One region of the Bacillus shivajii genome, then DNA from elsewhere that is predicted to be linked to it. Evidence: riboswitches for the same ligand, from Rfam matches in the RefSeq annotation. Region 1 holds a riboswitch; each other region holds the start of a gene.
What was found. A riboswitch is a leader RNA that binds a small molecule or an ion and turns the genes downstream of it on or off. The one in region 1 is predicted to bind cyclic di-GMP.
Positions count from the first base shown of each region.

Region 1 (10,232 bases):
TTACGTCAAGAACGTAGTTTATTTATGAAAGCGAATGAGCAGGCAAAGCCAATATTAGAAGAGCTTTCGGAATCTTCGTCAGATGAAGTAAAAGACATTGCAAAACAAGACTTGGAAAACTTGAACAACTCGCTAGATTATTTTGATTGGACCATGCGATTAGCAAATGCGTTCGAATCGCATGAAATTTTTAAATATATCCCTAAAACTAAAGATAAATAAATGGAGGTAGTTGAGATTTGGATGTAAATAAAACAGCTTTAGTATTAATTGATATACAGAAAGAAAGTAACTTCGGTATTGATGGCGTTGAAGAAGTTGTACAGAATGCGAAAAATTTGATCAGTAAGTGCCGTGAGAAAAACATTCCGGTTATTTACACACGACATATTAATCGTGCTGATACAATCGGCTTATCAGATGGTGAACCGTTGCATGAAGATGGAACACCAATCTATTATTCTACTTCAACTGATAGCTATGAAGTTTTTGAGGAAATAGCTCCTGAGAAAGAAGATGTTGTCATTGATAAGTACCGCTGGAGTGCTTTTTATGAAACTTCTTTAGATCTAATGTTAAGAAACCTAGGAGTTAAGCACGTGATAATCGGAGGATTTGTAACAGATGGTTGTTTAATGACTTCTGTTTTTGATGGTTATTTCAGAGACTATCAAATCAATCTAGTAAAAGATATGTGCGGAGCCTCCAATGAAGGGGCACATATGGCATCGATCTTAATGATGGCCAATTGGGTGTATAACTTACAAGTTTATGATACAGATGAATTAGTTAAAAAGCTAAATGGTGAATCGTATCGAGCATGGAAGTCTCCGGGCGCTGATTCGTTACAATTCACACCAGAAAATATGAGAGAAATGTTTAATAAATTAAATAAATAATAAAGAATCAAGAAAGGTGATTAGGATGAAGAAAAAGTTAGGATTATTACTAGTAGGTTTATCTGTAGCTGTACTAGCAGCATGTGGTGAAGCAAATGACGTTGATGAAACAAATGAGCCTGCAGGTGATGAAGAAGAACAAACGAGTGATGTCGTTGATGGCGAGACGATTGTCTTTGGTTTAACAACGTGGACAAGTACGGAAGCTCCGACAAACATTGCAAAATTAATTTTGGAAGAAGCAGGGTATGAAGTAGAATTTTCAATGTTAGATCAACCAGTTATTTTCGAAGGGTTAGTAAATGAAGACGTTCATTTCTTTATGGATGCATGGCTTCCGTATACTGAAGCAGAACTATGGAGCAGATATGAAGATGATTTACAAAAAGTAGCAACAAGCTATTCTGATGTTCCACTTGGCTGGGTTGTTCCTGCCTATGTAGAGGAAGATTCTATTGAAGATTTAGTAGGAAATGCTGATAAGTATGACGGTCGTGTTGTTTCAATTGATCCAGGAGCTGGGATTGTTACATTATCTGAGGAACTTATCGCAGAGTATGGTATTGGTGATGAGTACACATTAACTACATCTAGTGAATTTGCGATGATGGCTGAAGCTGAAGAAAGAATTGCTGCAGAAGAACCGGTTATTTTTACGGGATGGAGACCACACTCGATGTTTGCGAAGTTTGACCTTAAGTTTTTAGAAGATGAAAAAGAGATCTTTAAGTCAGATGACGTTTATGTTATTTCTTATAACGGAATTGAAGATGAGTATACGAGAGCTTATGAAATTTTATCTAACTGGAGTATTGAAGTAGCAGATCTTGAAGAGATGATGCTAAAGTATGAAGAAGATGACGTTCCATTTGAAGAATCAGCGAAACAATGGATCGAAGACAATCGTGACCAAGTTGATGAAATGCTAGGAAATTAAAGATAGAAAAAGCCGTGTCTTTGAGGCACGGCTTTTCTACATAATAAATCATTGATAGACTTTTTTTAACAAATTTCACAGATAACAGGAAGAGGAATTGTAGTTACGTTTAGAAAAGTCGTGTAAATGATCTTATATGAATGGATTTGTATAAATGAAGTTGGTGAGTCGTTCTCACTTAAATAAATGATAGAATTCTTCTGAAAATCATTCTGTACAGTTTTTTCGGTTTATACGGAATTATGGTTTAATTAAAAAGGATTTTTTAATAAGGCGATCGCAAGTTGCGATGCTTGAAAAAAACTAGAGGAGTGTTTTACGTTTTGGATCAAAGTGATCGGTCAATTTTAAAAGTTTCTGTCGGTATAGCCGTGTTGTTTGTATTAATAGGAGTGATCATTCCACAGCAGTTAGCTTCTGTGATGGGTGTCGCTCAAGGGTTTGTTCTTGAATCATTCGGTTGGTTCTACCAATTAGTTGCAACGTTCTTTTTAGCATTTGCGATCTTTATGATCTTTAGTAAATATGGAAAAATAAAGCTTGGAAAGCCTGACTCAAAGCCAGATTATAACCGTCCAACATGGTTTGCGATGTTGTTTTCAGCAGGGATGGGAATTGGACTTTTATTCTATGGTGTGTCTGAGCCAATCTCACACTTTGCTGTACCACCAACAGGTGATGGAAGTACAGAAGAAGCTGCGACCCTTGGGATGCAGTACACATGGCTTCATTGGGGATTACATGCATGGGCAATTTATGCGATTGTTGCATTAGCTCTTGCTTATCAAAAGTTTAGAAAAGATGCTCCAGGATTAATGAGTTCGACACTTCAACCAGTACTTGGTGAGAAGGTGAAAGGTCCTGTTGGGAAAACAATTGATGTTGTTGCGGTATTTGCTACGTTATTCGGAGTGGCAGCTTCTCTTGGATTAGGTTCTCAACAAATTAATGCAGGGTTAGAATACTTAGTAGGAATTCCAAATAATTTTGGTGTTCAAATGATCATTATGGCGATCATTACAGTACTTTTCATTGTCTCAGCAAGTACCGGTATTTCTAAAGGGATTAAGTATTTAAGTAATGCCAACATGACAATTGCTACATTGTTGTTATTTGCAGTGCTTTTCCTAGGACCGACGTTATTTTTATTAAATATGTTTACGACAGGTTTAGGAAGCTATGTACAAAACGTTGCGTTTATGGGACTTCGTTTGTCACCGTTCGATGCAGATGAGTTAGCATGGACACAAGGATGGACGATCTTTTATTGGGCATGGTGGATTTCATGGACACCATTTGTCGGGATGTTCATTGCACGAGTTTCAAAAGGACGTACAATTCGTGAATTTACGGTTGCAGTATTATTAGTTCCAACGGTTGTATGTGGTTTATGGTTTACGGTGTTTGGTGGAACAGGGATTTATTTAGAGTTATTCCAAGGACTTGATGTATCAGGACAAGGTCTGGAAACGGCGTTATTCTTTGTTTATCAAAACTTACCATTAACAGCTCTTTTATCTGTTTTAACCGTGGCGTTAATTACAACGTTCTTTGTTACATCAGCAGATTCTGCAACATTCGTGTTAGGAATGCTGACGACAGGTGGAAAGTTAAATCCTCCAAATCGAGTGAAAATTACGTGGGGATTAATTTTAGTTGCATCAACATCTGTTTTAATGTACTCAGGTGGATTGGCAGGCTTACAAACGGCGATTATCGTCAGTGCATTACCATTGTCCTTTATTGTGCTTGTGATGTGTTACGGTTTAGTAAAAGCACTGAACAAAGAATTAAAAGAGCTCGGACAAAGCAACAAAGACGGAAAACAAAAGATGAAAAAAGCGAGTTAATATCCAAAGACTGTCACAAATGTGTACGCACAAATGTGGCAGTTTTTTTATGTCCGTTAATCCTCAATTTTGACTATAAAGCATAGGACATTTCCATAATATTACCACGTGCCTGGCACCTGGTAATATTTGGGGGTATTTTGTTATGCGTTTAAAATCCTAGTTTTGTCTATATTTAAAGTTTGTAGGAAAAAACAATAATACTGTATAGGAAGAAATAACTAGCCTGGCTATTGATTTTAGGTAATATTTTATGGTAAAGTACAATGTGCAGAGATTGTTAAAATAAATCAAATTATGTCGAAAAAATAAATAGTAAGGGCAAACTGTTTGAAAAAGCAGGACGCAAAGCTAAAGGGGCTAAATCTAAAAGATACGCCAGCCAGCTGCATAAATGTTTCATTTATTCAAGCTGCCCATTATGTATATGTAAGCAGCTTTTTTTATTTATATAAAAAGACCGTGTACAGCACCTGACTTCAGCTCTTTGCTAAGATTTATTAATAGCGTAATCAATAAATACCTTTAAGTTGCCTCAATGAATACGCATTAGAAAAAAAGGTGAAGAAGAAGAGATGATGGTAAAAACATTTCTCGTACATGATGATCCTTTTACAGAAACGAGGTGAAACGAAAAAGGCAAACCTATGGAAACGTAGTGACGCAAAACTAAAGGGACTAAGGCATAACAAAGCTAAGTCAGCCAGTTGCCGTTTGACAATGACAAACCATAAAAAAAACTTGGGAGGATCTATCATGCTTGAAGTGAAAGAAAGAATCGAAACACAAAGTGCAAAAATCATATATATAGATTCAAATAATGACTTTCCTGAAAATGTAAAAGATGACATATCTAATCAATTAAAAGCAATGTATATGAAAAAAGTCCAAACAGACCACCCTTCAATAATGAAAGAAGGCCATTCGTGGGTTGTACTATTAGTTGAAAAGCTTACACCAGAATCATTTTACCACTTACAAGAAAAGCTTCATTCTTTTAAAGCAGAACATTCTACGATATTGTTAGTGAGTAAAGAGCCAATTGGAAAACAAATTTTTAATTTCTTATCATTACCTATAAATGGAATCGTTTCATTACCATACTTAGAGAATCATTATGAGATCGTGATCAAATCCCTAATAGAAAAGCAAGCATTTCTGGAACCAGAAACACATATTAATCTCACATTAGAAATAGAAAATAAAAAGATGAGGTTAAAGCCGATTAAAACCCTTAAATTAAATAAAGAAAAAATATCTCTAGTATTAACAGAAAGAGAATGTGCTGTTCTTGATTTGATTTTAGATGGCTATAACAATAGTAAAATTGCAGAAAAATTATTTTTTGCTCACTCTACTGTTACAACCGTTATAAGTAGGATTTTAAAGAAAATGGACGCAAATGATCGTACAGATGCAATGGTTAAAGCAATAAAGAATGGTTGGGTAGATGCTGAAAGATAAAAAGGAAGGGGTGACTCATGTCACCTCTTTTTCATAGTTTGGGAATTTAAAAATAAGGAGTTTGTCGATAAGTTTTTATCTAGTTGGTACATCTAGCAACAAAAAAAGTCTGATTTTTGGTATAATGCTAACGTACATCAAAGATTTTCAAGTAAAGAAGCGAGGTATATTATTTATGTTACACCACCGAGTATACATAGCAAATGCCAGTAGACCATGGGTAACATTTATACATGGGGCAGGCGGAGATTCAACGACTTGGCATAAACAAGTAAAAGATTTTAAGAAACACTTTAATGTATTATTAATAGATTTACGAGGGCATGGTAAATCGAATGGTATCCCTTGGCAAAAAGGTGATTCACTAGAAGATATTGCAGATGAGGTTGTAAATGTCCTTGACCATCTACATATTAAGTCAACCCATCTAGTTGGCATTTCTCTTGGAACGATCATTATTCAGACAATGGCACAAAAACATACGGACCGTATTGAATCAATGATTTTAGGTGGTGCAGTCATTCAACTAAATGTTAGGACAAAGTTTTTAATGGCTCTCGGTAATTTAACGAAATATATTATTCCGTATATGTGGCTTTATCGCTTTCTTGCATGGATTATTATGCCAAAGAGTAACCATATTGAGTCGAGGAGTGCATTTGTAGATCAAGCGAAGAAAATGTGTCAAAAAGAGTTTATTCGTTGGTTCGCCCTACTAAAGGCAATGAACCCTCTACTAGAACGATTACAAACAAATTTTAATGGTATTCCAACCATGTTTATTATGGGAGAAGAAGATTATTTGTTTTTGCCAGCAGTAGAAAAGCTGGTTGAAGAAAAAGAAGGGTTATTGTTAAAAAGAATTGAAGATTCAGGCCATGTCTGTAACATCGATCAACCAAGGCAATTTAATGATGAAACGATTAAATTTATATCTACTTATCACAAAACAGAAGCGGTTTAAATTAATGGAGAAAACGAAAAACGAGCATTGGAGAATAACATCCATGCTCGTTTGTTTATTAGGTAAAAATGAAAGCAGCAAAACTAAAAATAAATGTTACTAATGAGGCCATAATAACGGACTAACAGCACCTCTAAAACAAAAAAAATCCCTGGTGCCTGGCACCTGGGGATTTTTGGTTTATGGATGTGTTTTATTTATTTTCCAAATCTCTGATGCATATTCTTGAATCGTTCTGTCACTAGAGAATTTACCAGAGTAAGCGATGTTTGTGACGCTCATGTTCATCCATGTTGAGCGGTCGCGATATGCTTGCTCGACGAGTTCGTGAGTTTCTATATAAGGGTCGAAATCTTTTAAAACAAAATAAGGGTCGTTGTGATATAAAATGTTGTAATAAATATCTTTGAACTCGATCTCCTGTGAGCCAAAAACACCTTCATTTAATTGATCTAAAATACGCCGCACGCGATCGTCTGTGTTATATATGTCTCGCGCTGTATATCCTCCGTGTTCATAGTAATTTAATACTTCATCAGCCTTAAGACCGAACATAAAAATATGTTGATCGCCAACTAAGTCACGAATTTCAATGTTTGCACCATCCATCGTACCTACAGTTAACGCACCATTCATCATCATTTTCATATTCCCTGTACCTGATGCTTCTTTACTCGCTGTGGAGATTTGTTCACTAATATCTGTAGCAGGAATGATTTTTTCTGCAAGGCTTACATTGTAGTTTTCTAAAAAGACGACCTTCAGTTTTCCGCGAATATCAGGATCGTGATTAACAATTGATGCAACGGTATGAATGAGCTTAATCACTTCTTTTGCTAAATGGTAGCTCGGTGCTGCTTTCGCCCCAAAGATAAACGTTCTCGGTGTAAGATCTAAGTTCGGGTTATCTTTTAATTCATTATAAAGGTAAATGACGTGAAAAATATTTAACAGTTGACGTTTATACTCGTGCAACCGTTTAATTTGCACATCAAAAATGGAATGTTCATCAATTTTTATCCCAGTCCGGTCATAAATTAATGACGCTAACGACCGTTTGTTTTCAAGCTTTACTTTGTCGACCTTTTCTAAAAAACTGGCATCTTTCGAGTAACGAAGGAGGCTAATTAATTGGCTCGGTCGACAAATCCAATTTGGGCCAATGACTTCACTAATCACTGTTGATAAGCGAGGGTTTACTTGAAGGAGCCAACGACGGTGAGTTACTCCGTTCGTTTTATTGTTAAAACGATCTGGAAATAGCTGATAAAAGTGTTTCATTTCTTTTTTCTTTAGTATGTCTGTGTGGATCTTCGCAACTCCGTTGACACTAAAGCTTCCGACAATAGCAAGACGTGCCATATGGACTTGTTCATCAGCAATAATGGCAAGCTCAGGAATGACGTCGCGTAATTCAGGGTGGTCAAACCATAAGCCTCGGCAAAAACGTTCATTTATTTCATCAATAATCATGTAAATGCGCGGTAGTAACTCTTGAACCATCGTTTTTGGCCATTTCTCTAACGCTTCACTTAACGTTGTATGATTCGTATAAGCAATTGTATGACGAGTGATCTCCCAGGCCTGATCCCAACCAAGGTTTTCGTCATCCATTAAGATACGCATGAACTCAGGGATTGCAAGACTTGGGTGCGTATCATTAATTTGAATGGCAATATACTCTGGTAAGTCACTGAGTGGTGCACCGATTTGTCGTTTGAAATGTCTTAAAATGTTCTGGATACTAGCTGAAACGAGAAAGTACTGTTGTTTTAACCTTAGCTCTTTACCTTCATAACTTGAATCATCTGGGTATAAAAAACCTGAAATTTGTTCGATCGAATGTTTATGGTCAAGATGGTGGTAATATTTTGAACTTTTGCTCGTTAAATAATCCGTATCTCTTGTAATCGACTCTGCACTCCATAGACGCAATGTATTGACAACTTGGTTATTGTAGCCGACAACAGGAATGTCGTATGGAACGGCATTGACTTGGTCCGTATTCTTATAGTGAAATTCAAGTGACCCATCAATTTTTCGGTGCATATGTACAGAGCCGCGGAAATGAATTTTTACGCTTTCTTCTCCTTTTCGTGTTTCCCATGGGTATTCTTCTTGGAGCCAATAATCAGGGAGCTCGATTTGATGACCGTGAATGATTCGTTGCTCAAACAACCCGTACCGGTAACGAATCCCGCATCCGTGACCTGGATATTTAAGAGATGCTAAAGAATCGAGAAAACAAGCAGCTAACCGTCCTAATCCGCCATTTCCTAAACCGGCATCTGGTTCATTTGCATAAACTTTTTCAGGGTCTTTACCTATTTTTTTTAATGCACCGTTGGCATCATCAAGCAGTCCACAATTTAATAAATTGTTTTCTAATAAACGCCCAACTAAAAACTCCATTGATAAATAAAACACTTGTTTTACTTTTTTCTTTTCATACGTATGGTTTGTCTCTCCCCACTGTGGATGCACTTCATCATTTACAATCGATGCGATTGCATAATATAAATCTTTATTCGTAGCATCTTTTAGTTTTTTGCCAAAAAGGACGTTCGTTTTGGCGGCCATTTGTTCAGTGAAATGATCCACAGTTTTTGTTGTCACGACTGTACCACTCCTTGTTGTTCAAAAACCTTTTCGTAAAGGTCTTTATAATCACTAGCTGACTTTTGCCAACCAAACTTACTTTTATTGATATTCTTTGAAAGTTGTTTCCAATGTTCAGGAGTATGGTAAACGAACAAAGAATAACGAAGCACTGCTAATAAATCATGGGCATTATAGTTTGTAAAGCTAAAACCATTTCCTTTCCCTGTTGCTTCATTGTAAGGTTCTACAGTATCTTTTAGGCCACCTGTCTCACGGACAATCGGCGCAGTTTTATATTGAAGAGCAATTAGCTGTGAAAGACCACATGGTTCAAACAACGACGGCATCACGAAAAAATCAGCGCTAGCATAAAGTTTCCGTGAAAAAGCCTCATCAAAAGTTAGCTGAGTAACGGCTTTATCTGGATACTTTGTAGCAATATATGAAAAATAACTTTCAAACTCTGTTTCACCTGTACCTAAAACAACAAACTGAATATCCTCTTGTAAAAATTCTTCTAAAATATGTTGAATAAGGTGAAGTCCTTTTTGTTCAACGAGCCTTGTTATCATGACGTATAGGGGGATGTCTTCAGAAACCGGTAATCCTAATTGGTTTTGAAGGTCCGTTTTATTTTGTTTTTTCTTTGCGCGTGAATGTCGGTAATTCACGTCAATGTGTGGATCTTTCAATGGGTGGTATTCATTCGTATCCACTCCATTAATAATACCGAGAAAGTCACTAGAGCGGTCATTTAAGACCGAGTGGAGCCCTTCACTAAAATAAGGGTGCTTTAATTCTTCGGCATATGTCGGGCTTACTGTCGTCACTTTATCTGCATGGAAAATCCCGCACTTTAAACAATTAATCATTCCGTTCCATTCCATGCCACCAAGGTGCTCACGGTTTAAGTTGAAAAACTCATCAAACATCTCAACAGGCATGACACCTTGATACTTCATGTTATGGATTGTGAAAACGGTTTTCATATGTTCAACAGGTTGATAAATTTTAGCGAGTGCGACTGATAATCCAGCTTGCCAGTCGTGGGCATGAAGGATATCAGGTGTGAAGTCTAAAAATTTTAAAGATGCGATGACGGCTTGATTGAAAAATACGAACCGTTCACCATCATCGTAATATCCATAAATCCCTTTGCGAGTAAAGTAAAAAGAATTCGAAATAAAGTAATAGACGATTCCGTTATGTTCGATTTGGAAAAGATCGGCGTCTTGTTTTCTCCAGCCAACTTCAACTGAAAATGAAGTGACGTAGCTTAATTTTTCCTTCCATTCTTCTGCAATTTCATCATACATTGGGAGGATGACTCGAACGTTGAGTTTCTCTTCGTTTGCTAATGCATGAGGAAGAGATCCAATTACATCAGCTAATCCTCCTGTTTTTACAAAGGGAGTGCATTCAGAAGCAACAAATAGTATATTTTTCATCTGATCTCTTCTCCTTTCTTCTATTATAAAAATAAATTTTATGTTTTGTTGATTTTGTGATCCGCTTTC
Region 1 covers NZ_CP084703.1:3,431,805-3,442,036, reverse strand. Annotated here, with positions in the region: gene LGQ02_RS16600 (GbsR/MarR family transcriptional regulator) at 1-222, shown strand, start outside; gene LGQ02_RS16595 (cysteine hydrolase family protein) at 240-899, shown strand; gene LGQ02_RS16590 (glycine betaine ABC transporter substrate-binding protein) at 925-1,836, shown strand; gene LGQ02_RS16585 (glycine betaine uptake BCCT transporter) at 2,160-3,686, shown strand; cyclic di-GMP riboswitch class I at 3,997-4,080, shown strand; cyclic di-GMP riboswitch class I at 4,315-4,401, shown strand; gene LGQ02_RS16580 (response regulator transcription factor) at 4,443-5,150, shown strand; gene LGQ02_RS16575 (alpha/beta fold hydrolase) at 5,326-6,114, shown strand; gene LGQ02_RS16570 (glycogen/starch/alpha-glucan phosphorylase) at 6,295-8,694, opposite strand; gene glgA (glycogen synthase GlgA) at 8,727-10,163, opposite strand.

Region 2 (10,232 bases), 450 kb from region 1:
GCAGCCATTTTATATGGAAGGCTATGACTTTTCATTGTCGATAAAGTTTGGATCAGCAAACTTTACAGAACAACAAGAGTCATTTGCTAGTTTGTTAAAAAATGCAAACATTGCGCTTGATATCGCAAAAAGAAATGAGAAGCAATCATTTGAACTTTACTCTCCTTTCATCGATACGGGTATTCATACTTCATTTGAAGTGGAATCACAGTTGAGAAAAGGAATTTCAGAAGGTGAACTGGAATTATTTTATCAACCCCAGTGGGATTTTTCGAAGCAAGACTGGGGTGGTCTTGAAGTTCTTGTTAGGTGGCACCATCCGAAACGGGGCCTTTTATCTCCTGATAAATTCATTGATATAGCAGAAGAATCGGGACTTATCCACCCTTTAGGAGAATGGATTGTTAATAAAGCATGTGAAAACCATCATGAGCTATTAAAAGTTTGCACCGGGATGCAGTTTCCAGTTTCAATTAATTTTAGTATGAAACAACTGATAACACCGAACTTTTTAGAATCACTATTATCAATTATAAAAAAGAACGGGCTGACTCCTAACCACTTTGTCATGGAACTGACAGAATCATTAGCGATCAATGCTGAAGAAGGCTCCTCAATTTTAACAAAGGCAAGGAAAGAAGGCATGAAAATTAGTATTGATGATTTTGGAACGGGCTACAGTTCGCTAAGTTATTTGAAAGATTTGCCAATAGATGAAGTGAAGATTGACCGTAGCTTCTTATCTCAGTGGACTGGATGCGAAAAAGTTCAAAATGGGATTATTCAATCGATTTTGCATTTAGCGAAAGTAATTGGTGTATCTGTTGTGGCAGAAGGCATCGAAACAAAATCTCAATTTGATGCGTTGCATAGTTGGGGATGTGAGAAGGGCCAAGGTTTTTATTTAAGTGGACCGATGCCGCATGAAAAAGTTGTAGAATTAATGAGAAATACAATTGCTAAAAAGTGAGAAAATTGGTAATGTTTTATCATAGAGAAAAGAATATGTATACAACTATCATGAATGAAGAGTCATTCATGATATTTTGGGGGGAGAAACTGATGGAAGGTCGTTTTGAATTAATGAATAGTAGGAACCGAATGATGGTGAAGCTACTATGGTTTGCCTACTTACTAGGGTTAATGAGTAATTTCATTGCACAAGTTCCAACACAAGGAATTATCACTTTTGGGGTTTTTGGTTTTATTGCAGTAGGTAGTATTACAATGGTCACTTTATATACTAAAAGCTTCGTTTTTTATGTACAATACCTCGTCGTCATTAATTTTTCTATCCTTATTTTCTTTATGGTTAGTACATCTCCAAAGCTATCAAATTATATGATGATTTATGTAGCAATCGCATTTATTACTCTTTATCATAATTTCCGGTCAATCGCGTTGTCAGCAGTAACAGGGCTTATCCTCTCGAATTATTTCTTTATTACATACCAAACAGAAATGTTTTATAACGCAGGTTATGATATTTTAATATCTCTTAATGTCATGTTTATCATCATTACATCTGCTTTAATTGCCCAAGCGAGAATAGGTGAAAATATGCAAAAACAGGTCGATCAGCAGAATCGAGATGTTAAAGATGGTAATGAAAAGCTTCAGCAGCTATTAGGAGAAATTAAGACGTCTATACATGTCATTAATTCGTTTAGTGACACATTAAAAGAGCATATTTTATCAACAGAACGTATTTCAGATGATATTAGTCAATCATTCACAGAAATGGCAAAAGGTGTTGAAACATCTGCAGTTAGTGTCTCAGATATGCACGAAGAAGTGGTTCAAACAGGTAAGTTTATGAGTGATGTAAAAAAGAATGTCAAAGAGATGAAAGACCGTTCACTAGCGACTACCAATGCCACACAAGAAGGACAAACGCATATAGAAGACCTCACCAAAGAGATGGAACAGATGTATGAAGGTGTCGAGAGTCAAAGAGATATTGTTGATGATTTGTATTCAGAAAGTAAAGATATAGGCACAATTCTGGCGTCTATTCGAGAAATTACTGAACAAACAAACTTACTAGCTTTAAATGCATCGATTGAAGCCGCAAGAGCTGGAGAACAAGGAAGAGGTTTTGCTGTTGTTGCTGATGAAGTGAGAAAATTAGCTGAAACGTCCCAGCAATCAACAAATGAAATTAGTACGATTCTTAATCACATTCATGAAAAGATCGAAAAAGTAAAAAAACAAGTAGATGATAGTGAAAGAGCGATGAAACAAGGGTTGGAAGGCACGAAATCTGTATCAAATCAGTTTTTACAAATTGATAGCCAAGCAGAACAATCTGCACAACAAGCAAAACATGTTGAAGAAAAAGTATTTGAAATCAATGATGCTTCGCAAAAAATAATTGATGAAATAACGACTGTAACAGAGCATACAGAAAGCTCAAGTGCTTCCGTAGAAGAAATTCTCGCCTCAGTAGAGGAACAGCACGAACGTATTCAATCTGTTAGAAGTCGCTTCAATGAGCTTGAAGAACTAACAATGAAATTAAACAAGTTAGTCACAAATGACTAATAAAAAGTGTGATATTAAAAAGACAAGGCTGTCCACTTGGGACAGCCTCTTTTTTGATTACTGTAATAATAACGTTTCTTCTACTGAACGATATTCAAACCCTAAATCGCGAGCCACTGCTTCATAAGTAACGTATCCTTGAGCGGTATTGACTCCTTTAACAAGTGAAGGGTTGTCCTTCAGTGATTGTAGAACCCCTTTGTTTGCAATTTGAAGTGCGTATGGTACTGTAACATTTGTTAAACCAATTGTTGAAGTTCTAGGAACGGCACCAGGCATATTCGCAACAGCATAATGAACGACACCATGCTTAGTATACGTAGGGGCATCATGTGTCGTGATTTTATCAACAGTTTCGATAATACCACCTTGGTCAATTGCAACATCTACTACGACAGAACCGTCTTTCATTTGTTGAATCATTTCCTCTGTAACTAATTTCGGGGCTTTTGCTCCAGGAATTAAAACTGCACCAATGACTAGATCAGATTCTTTTACAGCATTTGCAATGTTTAACGGGTTACTCATGAGCGTATTGATTTCTGTACCGAAAATATCATCTAGCTGACGTAGGCGTTCAGGACTCAAGTCAATAATTGTTACATCGGCTCCAAGTCCCATAGCAATTTTCGCTGCATTCGTTCCAACAACACCGCCACCAATAACAGTTACTTTTCCACGTTTAACACCTGGAACACCAGAAAGAAGAACACCACTTCCACCTTTAGGCTTCTCTAAAAATTGAGCCCCAATTTGGGCCGCCATTCTTCCAGCAACTTCACTCATTGGAGTTAGTAAGGGTAGTGTACGATTTACTTCAACCGTTTCATAAGCTATCGCTGTTACTTTCTTCTCCGTTAGTGCTTTAGCTAATTCTGGTACAGCAGCTAAGTGTAAATACGTAAATAAAATTAAGCCTTCACGGAAGTGGTCATATTCAGAAGGTAATGGCTCTTTAACTTTCATCACCATTTCGGCTTGGTCCCAAACTTCCTTAGCTGTATCTAAAATAACAGCTCCAGCATTCGTATAATCTTCATTTGTGAAACCGCTTCCAATTCCGGCGTTTGTTTCAACAAACACATCGTGTCCTGCTTGAGATAATGATAAGACCCCCGCTGGAGTAAGTGCAACTCGGTTTTCATTGTTCTTCACTTCTCTAGGTACTCCAATTCTCATTAATAACCCTCCTTGTATGTAGTCCTTGTAAATAAGGGAAATCTATCCAATTCTATTTTATCGAACTCGTATATGTTGTACCACTATTTTTTTTATTCATTTTGTCGTCTCGAGCTTCACGTGAAAGAAAAAGACTTCACATTTACTTATCATAAGCAATTGCGTGATAAGTTAAACGGAAGTCTTTATTATTTATTAGCAAGTTTTCATTTTATGAATTTGTCTATTTGCACCTGTTCTAACGGTCATTAATCATTTTACATGGGTACCTTGGTTGGATTCTTTCCTGAAAAAAATCAGTATGATCTTCACTAGACAATAACCCAACATAATCAGGCTTAAACACTTCATAATATATCATGTAATCGCCGTCTTTAAATCGTACATGCAATTCCCTCATTATTTCATCATATGCTACAGACTTAAGGTTTCCGTAATTTAAGTCGACAAATTCCATTTTTGTTCCTCCTTTAACAGCTTGAGGTTTTTGTGTACTATCATTCGTTATATGAGAGTTGATTAAGGCTTTAATTCCAATGGTGTTGATTTCTTTCGTTTTTTCCAGAGTAGTGAAAGCCACGTTTTATCTATTAGAATACCCTAAGTGGAGGCAAAAGAAACAAGCTACATAAAAATTTGTGTTAGTTCATCTTTTGATAGTACTTTTCCGGTACTCATCACTTGTCCATTTACTAACAATGTTGGGGTGAAAATGATCCCTTGAGTTGGAGAGGCATCCTCATAATAAACGTCAAGGTTTACATGAATTCCGATATCATTAAGCACTTCCAATAACCTTTTTTCGACAACTTTACCTATTATATTTCGCGTAATGTACAGCTTAATATTCAACCGCCTCACCTCGCTTTCTTAAAAAGTACGTCTCACTATTATTATAGAATGGAAAAATCAGAAAAAACGCTTGTTATATGACAACGCTGTGAAAACTTTTTGTCTAAAATCAAAACATGAAAAATGGGGAAGGGGTAACAATTTTCACTATATTAAAACAATTTATAAAAATATTTACCAAAATTCTTGATTATTTATCTCCAAAAAAATAGAATAGTAATAGATATATTTACAAGAAATCGAAAAATAAAAGAGGAAGCGATGAAACCATGTCTTCATTTGGGCACTTTGACATGCTGGAGCTAGTAGTGCAACCGACCTTATTGAAGGTCGGTTTTTGTGTTTTTATAGGGATAAAAACTTTGATTCATATGCTCTAAAGGTTTATTTGGAAGCTGTGTTATCGAAGGTATTCACAGTTTCTCCCCCTAGAACGACCGTGCATAATGTTTTTCATCCAAGGAGGGAAAATATGAAGAACAAAGAGACGAACATTACTACGAAACCATATCAACATAATGATTTACCAATGTGGTTTAAAAATGTGTGGTTTCAGCAGCAAGAAGATGATAGTAAGAAGGAAGAGGAGGAAGGGCGTCCCTATCGTGAGCTTGTTCATAAGCTAAAGTTTGCGTTAGAAAAGACTTCATTTCTTATTATCGTTACAAAAGATGGTGACATTACGTACATAAGTGAAGAATTTGCTTCTTTATTAGGTTATAAAACAACAGAGCTTATAGGAGAGAAATATGTCGATTATGTTCAACCTCTCTTTGACCACAGTGAAAATGAAAACGGCTTTTTTCATGGAGGAAGTGAAGCTGTTTCAGATTGTGTATTGGAAGTAGAAAGTGGGGAAAGTGTCACCCTTGAAAGGTATTCCATGCCCATATTTTCTTATGATAAAGAAAGTAGTGGGTATATCATTATTCATCGTGATGTAACCAAACTAAAACAAGCTGAACAAACCATTGAAGAATTGGTTATTTATGATAAACTAACGAATCTTCCTAACCGCGAAAAATTCGAGCAAGATATTATCGGCGAAATTCAAAGTGCAAAAGTAGACACAAGCCGTTCATTTGCTGTTTTTTTCATTGATTTGGATCGTTTTAAATTTTATAATGACACGCTCGGACATTTCACTGGAGACCAGCTGTTAAAAAAGATTGCAAATTCATTAAAAAGTGTTGAAAATACAAATGTAACCGTTTATCGTTACGGCGGTGATGAATTTTCAATATTGTTAAATGAACCTAGTTCTAACAACGAAATTCATCAAGTAGCAGAAGAAATTTTACAATGTTTTCAAACGCCATTTATTATCAATGGTAATGAATTTTTTATAACAGCGAGTATTGGCATTTCAGATTTTCCTTATCATGGGGAATCTTTTGATTCGATTGTGTATCAAGCGGAGCTAGCAATGCACCATGCTAAAGAAAGAGGGAAAGACCATTACCAATGGTACACTCCTTCGATCAAAACGAAATATGTTGAAAAGCTTGAGACCGAAAAACGTTTAAGGTTAGCAGCTGAAACAATGGATTTTCAATTATATTACCAACCTCAAATTGATATGAAGGAAAAAAAAGTAATCGGTGTTGAAGCACTGATAAGGTGGAGGGATGATGAGTTAGGAAACATTCCTCCGAGCTCATTTATTCCACTTGCAGAAGAGACAGGACTTATAGTACCCATTGGGAATTGGGTATTAGAGCAAGCATGTAAGCAAGGGAAAGAGTGGTATGATAAAGGGATTGTTTTACGGATGGGTATTAATATCTCACCTATTCAATTTCAAAGACCAGACTTTGTAGGTAATGTTAAGCGAGTTTTAGACAATACAGGTCTACCACCAGAACAACTTGACCTTGAAATTACGGAAAATGACTTACTATATAATCGAGAAGAGTGTTTTAAAACATTAAAACGCTTAAAGGAGTTAGGTATTAAAATTTCGATCGATGATTTTGGGACAGGCTACTCATCTCTAGGTTATTTACGACGTTTCCCTATTGATACTTTGAAAATTGACCAATCATTTATTCGAGAAGTCATAGAAAATACGAATGATCAGGCTATTGTCACCTCAATCATCCAATTAGCTCATAATATGAACTTACGAGTAATTGCTGAAGGTGTTGAAACTGCTGATATGGTAAAGTTTTTAAATGAAAAACACTGTGACGAAATGCAAGGGTTTTTATATAGTAAACCGTTACCAGCAGATGAAGTGACAAATTTTATTTTAAAAACAACACCAGTCATGATCTTTTCATAAAACGAGCATATAAATAATGGATTTTTCATTCAGTTTTTATTATAGTTTATATAGCTTACGTCAAAGGCCCCTTCAATAGCATGTTAATAGATTGTTGTGTACTAAACAATCTTTTAGATGCATTTAAAGGGGTTCTTTTCAATTTATTTATGACGTATGTAAGATTTTAGTGGTACGGAAAAGAGGGGAAGTATGGAAGAGAAGAATCAAAAACAGAAAATAGAAAACTTGATGTTTATTTCATGGGCGATCGCTTTTATAGGCACGATTGGATCACTTTATTTCTCAGAGGTTCGTCATTATATCCCATGTGAGCTTTGCTGGGTTCAACGAATTTTTATGTACCCTTTAGCGATTACATTGGCAATAGCAGTTATAAGGAAGGATGCTAAGCAAGCGGTTTATACACTGCCATTAAGCTTGTTAGGTGCTGGATTTTCTTTATACCACTATTTGCAGCAAAAAATACCGGTTATAGGAGAAAATTCAGGAGCGTGTGGGATCATACCATGCACACATCAATATATTAACTGGCTAGGATTTATTACAATACCTTTTTTAGCATTTATGGCCTTTATTAGTATTTCTCTTATTATGGTATGGATTATAAAAACCACAAAGGAGTAACGTTATGAAAAAAATTATTATTTTCGCCAGTGTTATTATTTTGATTTTCGGTGCGTTAGCATTTATTACATCTTATCAAAATAAACAATTGACAGTGGATAACCCTTTTGGAAAGGAACGTCTTCATGCCGAAACGATTGAACAACTTGATGATCCAATGTATTCTAATATTATTTTACCAGAAGAACTTGATGAGAAGCTTACCGCAGGGGAAGATGTAACGGTATACTTTTATAGCCCAACATGCCAATATTGTAATCAAGTTTCACCTGTATTAATTCCGTTAGCTGAAGACATGGGGGTAGACTTAAAGTTATATAACTTACTTGAATTTGAGCAAGGGTGGCATGATTATGGAATTGAGGGGACACCAGTTGTCATTCACTATAAAAATGGTGAACAATTTGCTGAAATATCAGGAGTTCATAATGAAACAACTTATGGGCATTTTTATGAACAAGTCGTCTTGAGCGGTGAATAATAAAAAGTGAATATAATAGAGGAGGTATGAGTCGGTGTTTTCAACCTCCTCGTTATTGAATTGAAAAGAGTATCTTTTTCCTTATAAACTTTGAGATGGAGTTTGTTTTGTGAGCGTTTTTTGCTCATGGGCAATCGGCAGTTCGATCATAAATTCAGTTCCTTCATTGACCTTACTTTGTACTGAAACTTGCCCACCCCAAGAGTGGATAATGTTGTAAGTGATCATTAGACCTAATCCAGTTCCTTTTTCTTTTGTCGAGTAATATGCCGTACCAAGTTGTTTTAACTGATCATTGGTCATTCCACAACCGGTATCTTTTACTCGTAAAATAACACGTGAACGCTTTTGCGTGGCTGAGAGAATGAGACTTCCGCCATTTTCCATAGCTTCAATGCCATTTTTCGCTAAGTTTAAAAGGACTTGAGTCAGTTCTCTTTCGTCAGCTTTTACCTTTAAATGCGGTGGTACATCACGGTAAACAGAAACATTATTCATTAGGGCGTATGCTTGAATCGTGTGTCTTACTTTATCCATTACATAATACACTGAAACAGGTTCATAGACTTTATCTTTCGGTTTGGCTAAAGATAAGTAATCGCTTATAATTGATTGGGCTCTGTCAAGCTCTGACATTGTTAGCTGTAAATATTTTTTTTCATCCTTAGAAAGCTTTGGACTCGAATGGATAAGCTGAATAAATCCACGTGCAACAGTCATCGGGTTCCTCACTTCGTGAGCGACTGAAGCAGCCAGTTCACTGACTAACCTAAGTTGTTCACTCTTTTGTAAATCTTGTTCTAACTTTTCGCTCATTTGGATACGTTCGATTAAGAAAAGGATAAGTAAGGTTATGAAGCCAAGGGCTAATAAGTATGTAATGCCAGTAATAAATAGCTCTAACCTGGATAACATCGTAAATGGATGATTCGGATAAAACATGACTATACTAATAGGAGCTAAAAATATCGCAAGTGTAATAAGCTTTCTTTTTGTTTTAGTTAGTTGGTAATATGATTGTGACAGTAGATAAGCACCGCAAACAATCATTAGACCGAAAAGCAAACCTAAGACCATAACGTTTGCGCCATATAAAAGGAAGTTTGTTACCGCTTGGACGATAATTACCATGAATCCAAAGGTTATTCCTCCAATAAAAGTAGCGATAAATATGACAATATGTTGGAAATCAAGTGGTAGGACGATTTGCATGATTTCGATTTGAATCGGGAATAACATAGTTAAAACAAGAGTTGCGATACATAATATTAAAAAAAAGTACTTCGTTAATGAACGATGATGGTGATAATGCAACCCTTTCCAAAAAGTAATATATAAGAAGATTGGTGTTAATAAAAAGAATAAATTTAATAGTACTTGTAAAAATGTTTCCATAATGGGTCTCCTCCCAATCTTCTCTATCTATTTTCATTGTACGAAGATTATTGGACAAATTCAAACAATTTTAACAATTTAAGGAGTGGTAATATGAAAAAGCTTATTCAATTTATTGGAATTGGTATTTTTGTCGGGTGGGCAATTGCACTTATCGTAAATTTCTCCATCTATCAACATACTGCGTCAATGGCGACATTATTCCATCCAATAGTTGATGGAATCTTATTTATGGGGATTATGTTATTGTTATATTTCGTCATATTTGTTTTATATAACAGAAATTCAGTTACAGCATCAATTGGACTATTTGTCCTTGGGTCAGTTTCTATCGGAATTGCTGCTATGTTATATTTTTAACTATAATGCCTAGTTTTAGAGCATGGACATATTCTTTAAAAGGTTCAGCCTCTTATTGGAAAAACGTCACACACTTGTATTTTTTGAAGGGTTTAATAAAAAAGGTTCGGTTCACACATTTTTGAACCGAGCTTTTTTATTTTTGGCTTTGTTAAAGGTTAGTGTTGATTTTCAAAAATACACTCGCTTGCACCCCAGGGCACAAGTGCGACATCCGCTCTAAAAGAGTGTTCCTGCGCCGCTACGCTTGCTCCTCGTAACTTGGAGTTTATTCTTGGAGGTATTACTTAGAAGCTCTTATGCTTTAGTGCAAGTCCTAATAAGGAACTTCGGCTAAAGTCGATCACGTCCTATGATCAACACCGAAGCCACCACCTCCTGTGGAAGTAAGCCTTAGTTGCCACAAGCTCAACTCCTATGATTAAACGTCTAGTTGCGACGAGTAACCGCAGGAGAGTTGTCGAGACTAAGTTAGCTGAAGACAAGCCCTCGGGAAAGCGTCCGTCTGAA
Region 2 covers NZ_CP084703.1:2,984,192-2,994,423, reverse strand. Annotated here, with positions in the region: gene LGQ02_RS14590 (putative bifunctional diguanylate cyclase/phosphodiesterase) at 1-970, shown strand, start outside; gene LGQ02_RS14585 (methyl-accepting chemotaxis protein) at 982-2,544, shown strand; gene ald (alanine dehydrogenase) at 2,602-3,723, opposite strand; gene LGQ02_RS14575 (KTSC domain-containing protein) at 3,962-4,180, opposite strand; gene LGQ02_RS14570 (thioredoxin family protein) at 4,348-4,575, opposite strand; cyclic di-GMP riboswitch class II at 4,821-4,904, shown strand; gene LGQ02_RS14565 (sensor domain-containing protein) at 5,048-6,859, shown strand; gene LGQ02_RS14560 (disulfide oxidoreductase) at 7,052-7,486, shown strand; gene LGQ02_RS14555 (thioredoxin family protein) at 7,491-7,967, shown strand; gene LGQ02_RS14550 (ATP-binding protein) at 8,049-9,362, opposite strand; gene LGQ02_RS14545 (hypothetical protein) at 9,456-9,722, shown strand.
Region 2: linked by a shared signal. The riboswitch ahead of LGQ02_RS14565 (sensor domain-containing protein) and the one ahead of LGQ02_RS16580 (response regulator transcription factor) in region 1 are both predicted to bind cyclic di-GMP.

Region 3 (10,232 bases), 870 kb from region 1:
ATTTCAATGAGACGATGTTCGTATTTGGTAATCAAATTTTCCAATTGAGTACTGATGGATATGGAGGATTTCAAACAAATAAGAAGGAAGCAAATAATGTCGTTGTTTTTCGTCTGCCAGAAGAAAAAGAGTTAGGTTATGTTTGTAGATCGTGTGGTTTGGACCATGACGATGAGAAAGCTGTACTAGAATGCTGTGCATTTCTTGATTAATTTTTTTGGCGATTCTGTTATACAACAAATAAAAAATATATGAATTGTATTTTAACAAGGAGGGTGTTTTATGTTAACAAGAAAAGAGCAAGCGAGAGAAGTTGAACAATCTTGGGAGAATGACAGGTGGGATGGTGTGAAAAGACCATATCAAGCAGATGAAGTTGTTAAATTAAGAGGATCAATTGTTATTGAACAAACGTTAGCAAAAATGGGGGCAGAAAGGCTTTGGAATTTAATGCAAGATGATGACTATGTCGCAGCTTTAGGAGCATTAACCGGCAATCAAGCCATGCAACAAGTGAAAGCGGGATTAAAGGCCATTTATTTAAGTGGTTGGCAAGTAGCAGCGGATGCGAACTTAGCTGGCCAGATGTATCCTGACCAAAGTTTATATCCGGCAAACAGTGTACCCCAAGTTGTAAGAAGAATTAATCAAACATTTCAACGAGCAGACCAAATTCAACAAGCGGAAGGTGAAGGAGATACGTATTGGTTTGCGCCAATTGTTGCTGACATGGAAGCAGGGTTTGGTGGACAGTTAAATGTGTTTGAATTAACAAAAGCTATGATTGAAGCTGGTGCAGCCGGTGTTCATTTAGAGGATCAATTGTCATCAGAAAAGAAATGTGGCCACTTAGGAGGGAAAGTGCTATTACCTACTCAAACAGCAGTCAAAAATTTAATAGCAGCACGATTAGCTGCCGATGTAATGGAAGTGTCCACCGTAATTATCGCTCGAACAGATGCAAATGCAGCAAACTTAATTACAAGTGATGTTGATCCTTATGATCATGAATTTTTAACTGGTGAGAGAACAGCTGAAGGTTTTTATCGTACAAAGGCAGGGCTTGATCAAGCAATTGCTCGAGGGCTTGCTTATGCACCTTATGCGGATCTCATTTGGTGTGAGACGAGTGAACCGGATTTAGATGAAGCACGCAGGTTTGCTAATGCGATCCATGAAAAGTACCCTGGAAAACTATTAGCTTATAACTGTTCACCTTCTTTTAATTGGAAGAAGAAGCTTGATGATACGACGATTGAGCAGTTCCAAAAAGAGTTAGGGGAAATGGGGTATAAATTGCAGTTTGTCACATTAGCAGGTTTCCATGCATTGAATCATAGTATGTTTGAACTTGCATACGATTATAAAGAGCGGGGAATGGCAGCATATTCAGAGCTCCAACAAGCTGAATTCGCATCAGAAGAAGCGGGGTACACAGCGACAAGACACCAGAGAGAAGTTGGAACAGGATACTTTGATGAAGTATCTCAAGCCATTACAGGAGGAGCATCTTCAACATTAGCTTTAAAAAATTCAACAGAAGAAGAGCAGTTTGAGGGTGTAAAATAAGTGCAAACTTAAAAAGGCTAAGGTTCGCCACCTTAGCCTTTTTAAAATTATCGATTTTTCGACAAGTCCCCGGTACGAATAAACAACACTTTTAAGTAACTGCCCTCGGGGAATTGAGGGACAACTTGAAAGTCGCTTGGGAGAGAATGTTCCTCTAGAATACTATATTTCTGACCTTTTTCATTAAAAGCTTCATCAATAAATGCTTTGAATTTTTTCATTGGTACTTTGGCAGCGTTGGTTGATGCAACAATAACGCCACCTTTTTCTGTAATATCAATCGTTTGTTTTAAAAGGTGCTTATAATCTTTTTCGGCACTGAATGTTCGTTTCTTTGAGCGGGCAAAGCTCGGCGGGTCAAGAATGACTAAGTCGAAAGAAAGCCCCTTTTTTACCGCATAGTTATAATAGTCAAAAACGTCTTGGACGATGATGTCATGTGCTTCATAATCAAGGCTGTTCATACTAAACTGTTCGATCGTTTTTTCATAGCTTCGATTAGCAAGATCGACACTCGTTGTTTTTTCAGCACCACCGATCGCTGCGAAAACTGAAAAAGCTCCTGTATAGGAGAAAGTGTTCAAAACACGTTTTCCGTTCGCGTATTTATCACGAATCGATTGCCTTACTTCTCTTTGGTCGAGAAATACGCCAACCATCGCACCTTCATTTAAATAGACGGCAAAGTTTACACCGTTTTCTTTCACGACGAGCGGGAATTCACCTCGCTCCCCCGTAACAAAGTCATCGTCGTCAATATATTTTCCACCTGTTTTGAAGCGCTTTTTTTCATAAATTCCTTTAAAATCACTTACTGAATGTATAGCTTCGATGATCGTATCTTTAAATGTATACATTCCTTCACTATACCAGTTGAAAAGGAGATAACCATCGAAGTAATCAATTGTCAGTCCACCAATTCCATCTCCTTCTCCGTTGAACAAGCGAAAAGCAGTCGTGTTAGGATCTTCATAAAAGGAAGCGCGTTTTGCGAGAGCTTTAGCTAGTTTTTTTTCAAAAAACATTTGGTCAATCTTCTCATTTGGCTTTTGTGTAAGTACCCAGCCGTACCCCTTATTTTGTCTTCCGTAATAACCGCGGCCGAGAAACGAACCTTTTTCATCCTCAAAGTAAAGTAAGGAGCCTTCACTTTTCAGCGAATCAAGGTTTGTTATTGCTTCCTTGAAAAGTAACGGGTAACCTGACTTATATTTATTTGCATGTCGTTGTTTAATTTTTATTCGAATTTCATTCATATTCCATTCATCCTTTTCTTAAAGCTTATCCATATTCTTTCACGAAATGGCTGATAAAACAAACGAGACTAGATTTTTGAGCAGTTAATACGTTCCACTTCACTTAATTGAATCAATTTCCATCATTTCATTTTTTGCGCAGTGAAACGAATGATATTATAAATATTTCATTAAATGTACGTTTTATTTGGAAGTGAACGTAACAAAAGACGGCGACTCTCGGAGGATCAGCGACGAGTAACCGCAAGAGCAAGGAGCTGAAGATCCACTTAGGCGAAGATTGTTGAGCCTAAGTTAGCTGAAGACAAGCCCTCGGGAAAGCGTCCCTCTGAAGTGAAGTTCACACTCATCATACGGAATTTCGCATAATATTTTGAGTTATGAAATTAATTCAATTATGTTAAAATATGGATGGGAAAAGGGGGTGGTTATAATCGAACATCATAAAAATCCTATTATTTCGATAAAAGGGTTAACAAAACGTTTTGGAAGTAAAATGATCTTAAATGATATAGACCTTGAAGTAGAGGAAGGGAAATTTTTGGTTATATTGGGCTGAATCGAGCAGGGGAAAGTATGACAGTAAAGATTATGCTGAGCTAATCCAAAATTATAGAGGATCAGTGAAAATTTTTGGTGAAGAGTTAAAAGAAGATGAAGTTGCATATAAAAGACGAATTAATAAAAGTCTTTTAGTGATAGTCAGAAATGATATATTTCATCACAAATTTAGCGCTCTAATGAACACCCAAATAATTCCATGTGCCTGGCAACTGGAATTATTTGGGTGAATTAATGATATATAATTGGGGCTTGGTTTGGATTTTCGTCTTTTAACGAAATGTGTAGGTCATGTTCATAATTAATGGATGCATAAAAGATTTTTTGTAGGTCTCGTATTCCACGGGCATGCAACTGTTCAAACAACCACGATTCAGTAAGTGACAAATCTTTAAGTACGGACGAATAAATGTTTCCTTCCACAATGACCGGGTAAGCAATATCCATTTTTTTATTCTTGATTTGCAAGTCTTCTCTCGTGACGGTTTCTTTATCCCCTTTTTTTAATACACTTAAACCACCACTTGCTTCTAGGACCGCTAGATGTACATCATTAACATCAAATACATTCTTTTCTCGAAGCATTTGTAATAAATTATCAATCGAATAACGATTCTTTCTTAGGTTTTCTCTTAAAATCTTTCCATTATAGACAATAATGGTTGGTTCAAATGTAAGTAATCTACCTATTTTCCGGTTGGATAATTTTAATTTTGCAACGAGTCGTTGAAGCAAGGCAGTTGTTACAATCGCAAATGCTGTAGGGATGTGTTGAATTTCTGGGTCGGCAATGTCTGCACCAACAACATTTGCAATTGTAATAATAACGAGAAAATCGAATACGGGTATTTCACCAATGGCTCTTTTCCCCATAAAAAGTGCAAAAGCCAATAATAATGGAAAGATCGTGACGACTCGTCCTAAAACAACGGCAGAGTCCGATAATGTTTGAAGCATGTTTTCCATTCCCCTTTATGTTCCACTTTTTTCTAGCTTTCTACAATTAGCAACAATTATGAATGAATGGATTCAATTTCTAAAATAATTTATCAGAACTATTATTTAATGCAATAAGGAGTGGAAAAGTCCATATAACAGTATTGTCGAAAACTATCTAGCACTGGAGAAATAATATTCAGAAAATTACTTCATAAATAAGCTAAATGAAATAGGCTTGATAGCATACGGTTATGGGAAAATTTATGAAGGATTAAACTTTTACTCATTTATTTTACATTAATTTGGGTTTTGGTAGTCCGTTTATACTACAAAAAGGAGATTGGGGTTTATCGAGATACAATGAAAATGTCGAAAGATAGACCTTCAGATGGATATTTATTTTTTGTCTAGTCCATTATGATGAGTTTAAGAGATCTGATACGTGAATAACCATTCTCGATCTCGATAAAGGCAAAACTAGTGAAAACTAGTGACGCAAAGCTTTAGGGGCTTCTGTGCGAAAGCGCAATGCCAGCCAGCTACCGAAAGATTTGGGGCAGTTTTGTATATTTAATATGGAGTAAGATGATGGGAATAGTTCGTTTTTGATCTATTTCTATCCTATTCTATATGAATGTACAACTGCATGACAGATACCCCACCTTTCGGTAAAGGTGGGGTATTTTCATTTTGGAGGTGAAGAAAGTGAAGGTTGTAAACCTGAGCAATGAAAATGTGCTCGCAAGTGATGTAAAACAAGCCTACAGTTTTTTGAAACGCTTGAAAGGATTAATGTTTACAAAAGAGCTTGGCTCAGGAAAAGCAATCCATTTAAAACCCTGTCGATCCGTTCATACGTTTTTTATGAACTACGCCATTGATGTCATTTATTTAGGTGAAGGAAATAAAGTTGTCGCTATAAATGAGAACTTACAGCCTAATAAAGCAGGAAAGCATTATAAATATGCAAGGTCAGTGGTAGAACTTCCTGTTGGTACTGTATCTCACTCGCAAACGAAAGTTGGAGACGTGTTATCTATAAATGAATAAAAAATATGAGGAGCGTGTGAACATGAAAAAGTTTATTAAAGGATTATTTTTAGAAGAAGAAGGACAAGGAATGGCCGAGTACGCGTTAGTATTAGGAGTTATTGCAGTAGGAGTCGTAGCGATCTTAGGAATTTTCGGAAACACAATCATGGATATCTTCAAAGACGTAACAGAAAGAATCGGTGGAGACACAAGCGGAGTTTAATCAAAAAATAAAAAGAGCGGAGCGTGTAAAACATGAAAAAGTTCATTAAAGGATTATTTTTAGAAGAAGAAGGGCAAGGAATGGCGGAATACGCGTTAGTATTAGGAGTTATTGCAGTAGGAGTCGTAGCGATCTTAGGAATTTTCGGAAACACAATCATGGATATCTTCAAAGACGTAACAGAAAGAATCGGCGGAGACACAAGCGGAGTTTAATCAAAAAATAAAAAGAGCGGAGCGTGTAAAACATGAAAAAGTTCATTAAAGGATTATTTTTAGAAGAAGAAGGCCAAGGAATGGCGGAATACGCGTTAGTATTAGGAGTTATTGCAGTAGGAGTCGTAGCGATCTTAGGAATTTTCGGAAACACAATCATGGATATCTTCAAAGACGTAACAGAAAGAATCGGCGGAGACACAAGCGGAGTTTAATAAAAAAATAAAAAGAGCGGAGCGTGTAAAACATGAAAAAGTTTATTAAAGGATTATTTTTAGAAGAAGAAGGACAAGGAATGGCCGAGTACGCGTTAGTATTAGGAGTTATTGCAGTAGGAGTCGTAGCAATCTTAGGGATTTTCGGAAACACAATCATGGATATTTTCAAAGATGTAACAGAAAGAATTGGCGGAGACACAAGCGGAGTTTAATCATAAAAGATAGAAAATGGAGGAGAGTGTGAATGACTTTATTAAACAGTTTATTAGTGGTTGTTCTTATCATTTGTATTATTACCGATATTAAAAGCAGAAAAATTTATAATAAAGTCCTTTATCCAGCACTTGTTGCGGCTTTCCTCCTAAATGCTTTATTCTTTGGATGGGAAGGATTGTTAAGCAGTCTACTTGGATTTTTGGTTGGACTCTTGATCCTACTCATTCCATATTTGATGGGCGGCATGGGAGCTGGAGATGTCAAGCTATTAGCAGTGATCGGTGCAGTAAAAGGAGCGGCATTTGTTTTTACTACAGCAATATATATGGCTGTTTTTGGTGGCTTGATTGCGCTTGGCGTACTTCTATTTAGAAAAGGGTTATTAGGAAGATTGAAGTCAGCTTTTTACTCGTTGTGTGGCATGAAATATGGAATGAAATTTTCCTTTATTGATCAAGAAGCGATGAAGAAGACATATCCTTATGGTGTGGCAATTGTTGCTGGTGCGTTTGTAGCATTTTTGTCTGATGGGGTGATGCTATAATGCTTCGTAACGAAAAAGGGCAATCACTTGTTGAAATGGCTCTAATTGTCCCGATTTTGCTTATTCTGATTGTCGGAATATTCGATATTGGCCGTATGCTTTATTCGTATAGCACTTTGCACTTTACAGCACAAGAGACCGTCAGATTAGGGGGATTCGGTAGAGCAGATGCAGATATTATTCAATTTGCTAAAAACAATTATCATGCAGGCAACAGCTCTCAATTAACAGTGAGCGTTTCACCGTCACAAGAACTTCGTAGGTCAGGAGATTATGTGACGGTAACTTTGCAATATCCAGTTGAACCGTTTACCCCTTTTGTGAACATTTTGTTTTCAGAGCCCATTCACTTAAAGGCTGAATCGACAATTCGGGTTGAATGAGGGATATAACATGCAATTATTAATGGGATTTTTAAAAAAATTCTTATATAAAAAAGAAGATGGTCATGCACTGGTCCTCGCATCAATGGTATTTACCGGCCTTGTCGGTATAACAGGTCTTGTCATTGATGGGGGGATGCTTTATATGCAACAAACTCACTTACAAAAGACTGCCAATGCTGCAGTCCTTTCTGGTGCTCAAGAATTAATGGCTCCTAATGATAAAAAGGCGAAGTCTGTCGTTGATGACATTCTTCGTTCACATGGTGAAACAGACTCTTTTTATGATCTTCATGTAGCCATGGGAGACCGTCTTTCCATTCGACTTGAAAAACCAGTTCCATTAACGTTTGCATCATTATTTGGTGTGGAAGAGGTAAACGTACAGGCATCAGCTATAGCGAGAGTAGGAGTAATGGGAAATGCAGTCGGTGCTGCACCTTTAGGAATAGAAGAATCGGTTGAATTAGAATATGGCGTTGAGTATAAATTAAGAGTTGACGAAACAGAAGTTGACACTGGTAATTTTGGGGTTCTCGCGCTTGAGGGACCAGGTGCACGGACGTATAAGGATAACTTATTATATGGCTATCAAGAGGCAATATCTGTCGGTGATGTTTTAAATACACAAACAGGAAATATTGCTGGCCCGACGAGAGAGGCTGTAAATGAGCTTGTTAACTCATGCAGTGATATGAATCAACGAGACTGCAGACGTATTTTATTAGTGCCGGTTTATAAGCCTTATAACCATGACCAAAATCAGCTCAAGCAAGTAAAGGTAACGGGCTTTGCTTATTTCTATATTTCAGAACCGATGTCACGTAATGATACGGTCGTTCGTGGCGTGTTTATTGAACGAACAGGAACAGGCTTCGAAAGCGAACTTGCTAAAGAACGTGGAGCATTTGTTGTTAGATTAACAGAGTAGGTGAAAAACATGAGATCAAGAACAATATTCCTTTTGGCAGCTGTCATGGGAGTGATAACCACTCTTCTTTTTTTCTTAAACTTGCAAGAGGGTACAAAAACTGAAGAGGTAGAGGTTCAAAAAGTAGAAGTTGTCGCTGCAACTGAAACGATTGAATTAAACCAAACCATTACGAGAGAAATGATTGAAATACGTGAAGTGCCGGAAGATCAAGTGCACCCAGCAGCTTATAGACAAATTGGTGAAGTGGAAGGCAAGTTTGCAACGACCTTTATTGATCAAGGAGAAATCATACTTTCTCATCGGTTAAGGTCAGAAAGGGATGAAACGGAGTTCGTTTCTCGTAAAGTCCAAGAGGGCTTCCGAGCAGTTGCTCTAGGTGTCGATTTTGTTAAATCTGTCTCAAATTTAATTGAGCCTGAAGACTATGTCGATGTAATATACACAGCTCCAACAGGAGAAGACGCTGAAATTGAAACTGAAATCATTCTTTCCAATGTACGTGTTTTAGCTGTAGGGAGAAAAATGGTTGAAGTGTCTGAAGGAGAGCCTTATGTGGAATATAGTTCGATTACATTAGAACTAGCACCTGAAGATACGATAACTGCAGTACATGCATTTGAAACTGGAAGCATTCATATGACTCTGCGGTCCAGGCTGCGGACTGAAAATGTAGAAGATCTTACGGATGATATTGCAGAAACTACAGAAAATGAAGAAGAGTGAACATTTACGGTAAAGGAGGTCACTCTACATGGCTGAAAAAGAAAGCTCCATTAGAGTGAATCAAGGGAAAGTGATCACCGTTTGCAGTGCTAAAGGAGGCATCGGACAAACCCTCCTTTCGGTAAACCTTGCATTAGCTCTAAAAAAGAAAAATTTAAATATATGTTTGATTGATGGTGATTTACAGTTTGGTGACGTCAGTTTGGCAATGGACTTAAAGCCATCATTTACGATAAAAGACTTAATTGATGAATCAGGAAGCCTTGATGAAGGAAGTGTCACTAGTTATTTAACGGATCATTCATCAGGAGTACAAGTGCTTCCAGCACCTGAGAGTCCAGAGTTTGCAGAGCTCATTACTAGTGATCACCTCATCAGTATCGTTAACGTACTAAGACAAGCGTTTGATTTTATCGTTATTGATGCAGGTCATGGATTAAAAAGTGAGACCGTCGATTTGATGGATATATCTGATGAATTATTAGTTGTAACAAGTTTAGAAATGACTGCGTTAAAAAACACGAAACTGATGATCGGAACCCTTGAACAACTTGAGATGAAAGAAAAAGTGAGACTTGTGATGAACCGGTACAATATGGAGAGTTTATTAAAGCCAGAAGAAGTACCAAATATGATGAATGTAATACGAGTAGAATATATGCCTAACAACTTTCAAATTGCTGCCCAATCATTAAACTTAGGCATACCAGTTGTATCTAGCCGAAGTAAATCGGATCTTTCGAAGAGTATTTTTAAAATGGCAGAGAATATAATATCAAATCGTGAAACAGATAGACCAATCCAAAAAAAATCTTTATTCGGAAAAGTCTTTCCAAAGAAAAAATAAGGGAGGGCGAGCAAGATGAGTTTGTTAAATCGTTTACAAAATAAACAAAATCCAAAATCTACAGAGACTCCGGCTAAGTCCTCTCCTATAAAGGAAAAGGAAAATGACAACGTTGAAAAACAGCCAATAGCAAAAGATATAAAGGAAACGGAAGAAAAAAAAGATCCGAAACCAAATGTAGAATTACCGAAAGCAATCCAAACACAGCCAACAAAAAATAAGAAGCACGATGAATTAAAAAGTTTAATTCATAAACAAATCTTACAAGAAATGAAAAAGGTTAATGATGTAGAAGAGATTGTTCCAAAGATTGATGAGATAGCTGTAGAACTTATTAAAGAGAATGATAGCCTAAAAAAACATGTCGATCGTAAAAAAGTAGTAGAGGAACTTATCAATGATTTAACGGGGTTTGGTCCAATTAATCCATTATTAATGGACGATGATGTATCAGAAGTAATGGTAAATGGACCAAATCAGGTGTATTGCGAGCGAAAAGGAAAGCTCGTCCTGACGGATATTAAATTCCGTGATAATGAGCATGTTCTTCATGTGATTGAACGAATCGTTGC
Region 3 covers NZ_CP084703.1:4,303,052-4,313,283, reverse strand. Annotated here, with positions in the region: gene LGQ02_RS20655 (hypothetical protein) at 1-212, shown strand, start outside; gene aceA (isocitrate lyase) at 283-1,569, shown strand; gene LGQ02_RS20645 (class I SAM-dependent rRNA methyltransferase) at 1,617-2,825, opposite strand; gene LGQ02_RS20640 (DUF421 domain-containing protein) at 3,618-4,343, opposite strand; cyclic di-GMP riboswitch class I at 4,786-4,872, shown strand; gene LGQ02_RS20635 (DUF192 domain-containing protein) at 5,031-5,375, shown strand; gene LGQ02_RS20630 (Flp family type IVb pilin) at 5,398-5,580, shown strand; gene LGQ02_RS20625 (Flp family type IVb pilin) at 5,613-5,795, shown strand; gene LGQ02_RS20620 (Flp family type IVb pilin) at 5,828-6,010, shown strand; gene LGQ02_RS20615 (Flp family type IVb pilin) at 6,043-6,225, shown strand; gene LGQ02_RS20610 (A24 family peptidase) at 6,258-6,773, shown strand; gene LGQ02_RS20605 (TadE/TadG family type IV pilus assembly protein) at 6,773-7,156, shown strand; gene LGQ02_RS20600 (pilus assembly protein TadG-related protein) at 7,167-8,087, shown strand; gene cpaB (Flp pilus assembly protein CpaB) at 8,097-8,813, shown strand; gene LGQ02_RS20590 (CpaE/TadZ family protein) at 8,842-9,660, shown strand; gene LGQ02_RS20585 (TadA family conjugal transfer-associated ATPase) at 9,676-10,232, shown strand, end outside.
Region 3: linked by a shared signal. The riboswitch ahead of LGQ02_RS20635 (DUF192 domain-containing protein) and the one ahead of LGQ02_RS16580 (response regulator transcription factor) in region 1 are both predicted to bind cyclic di-GMP.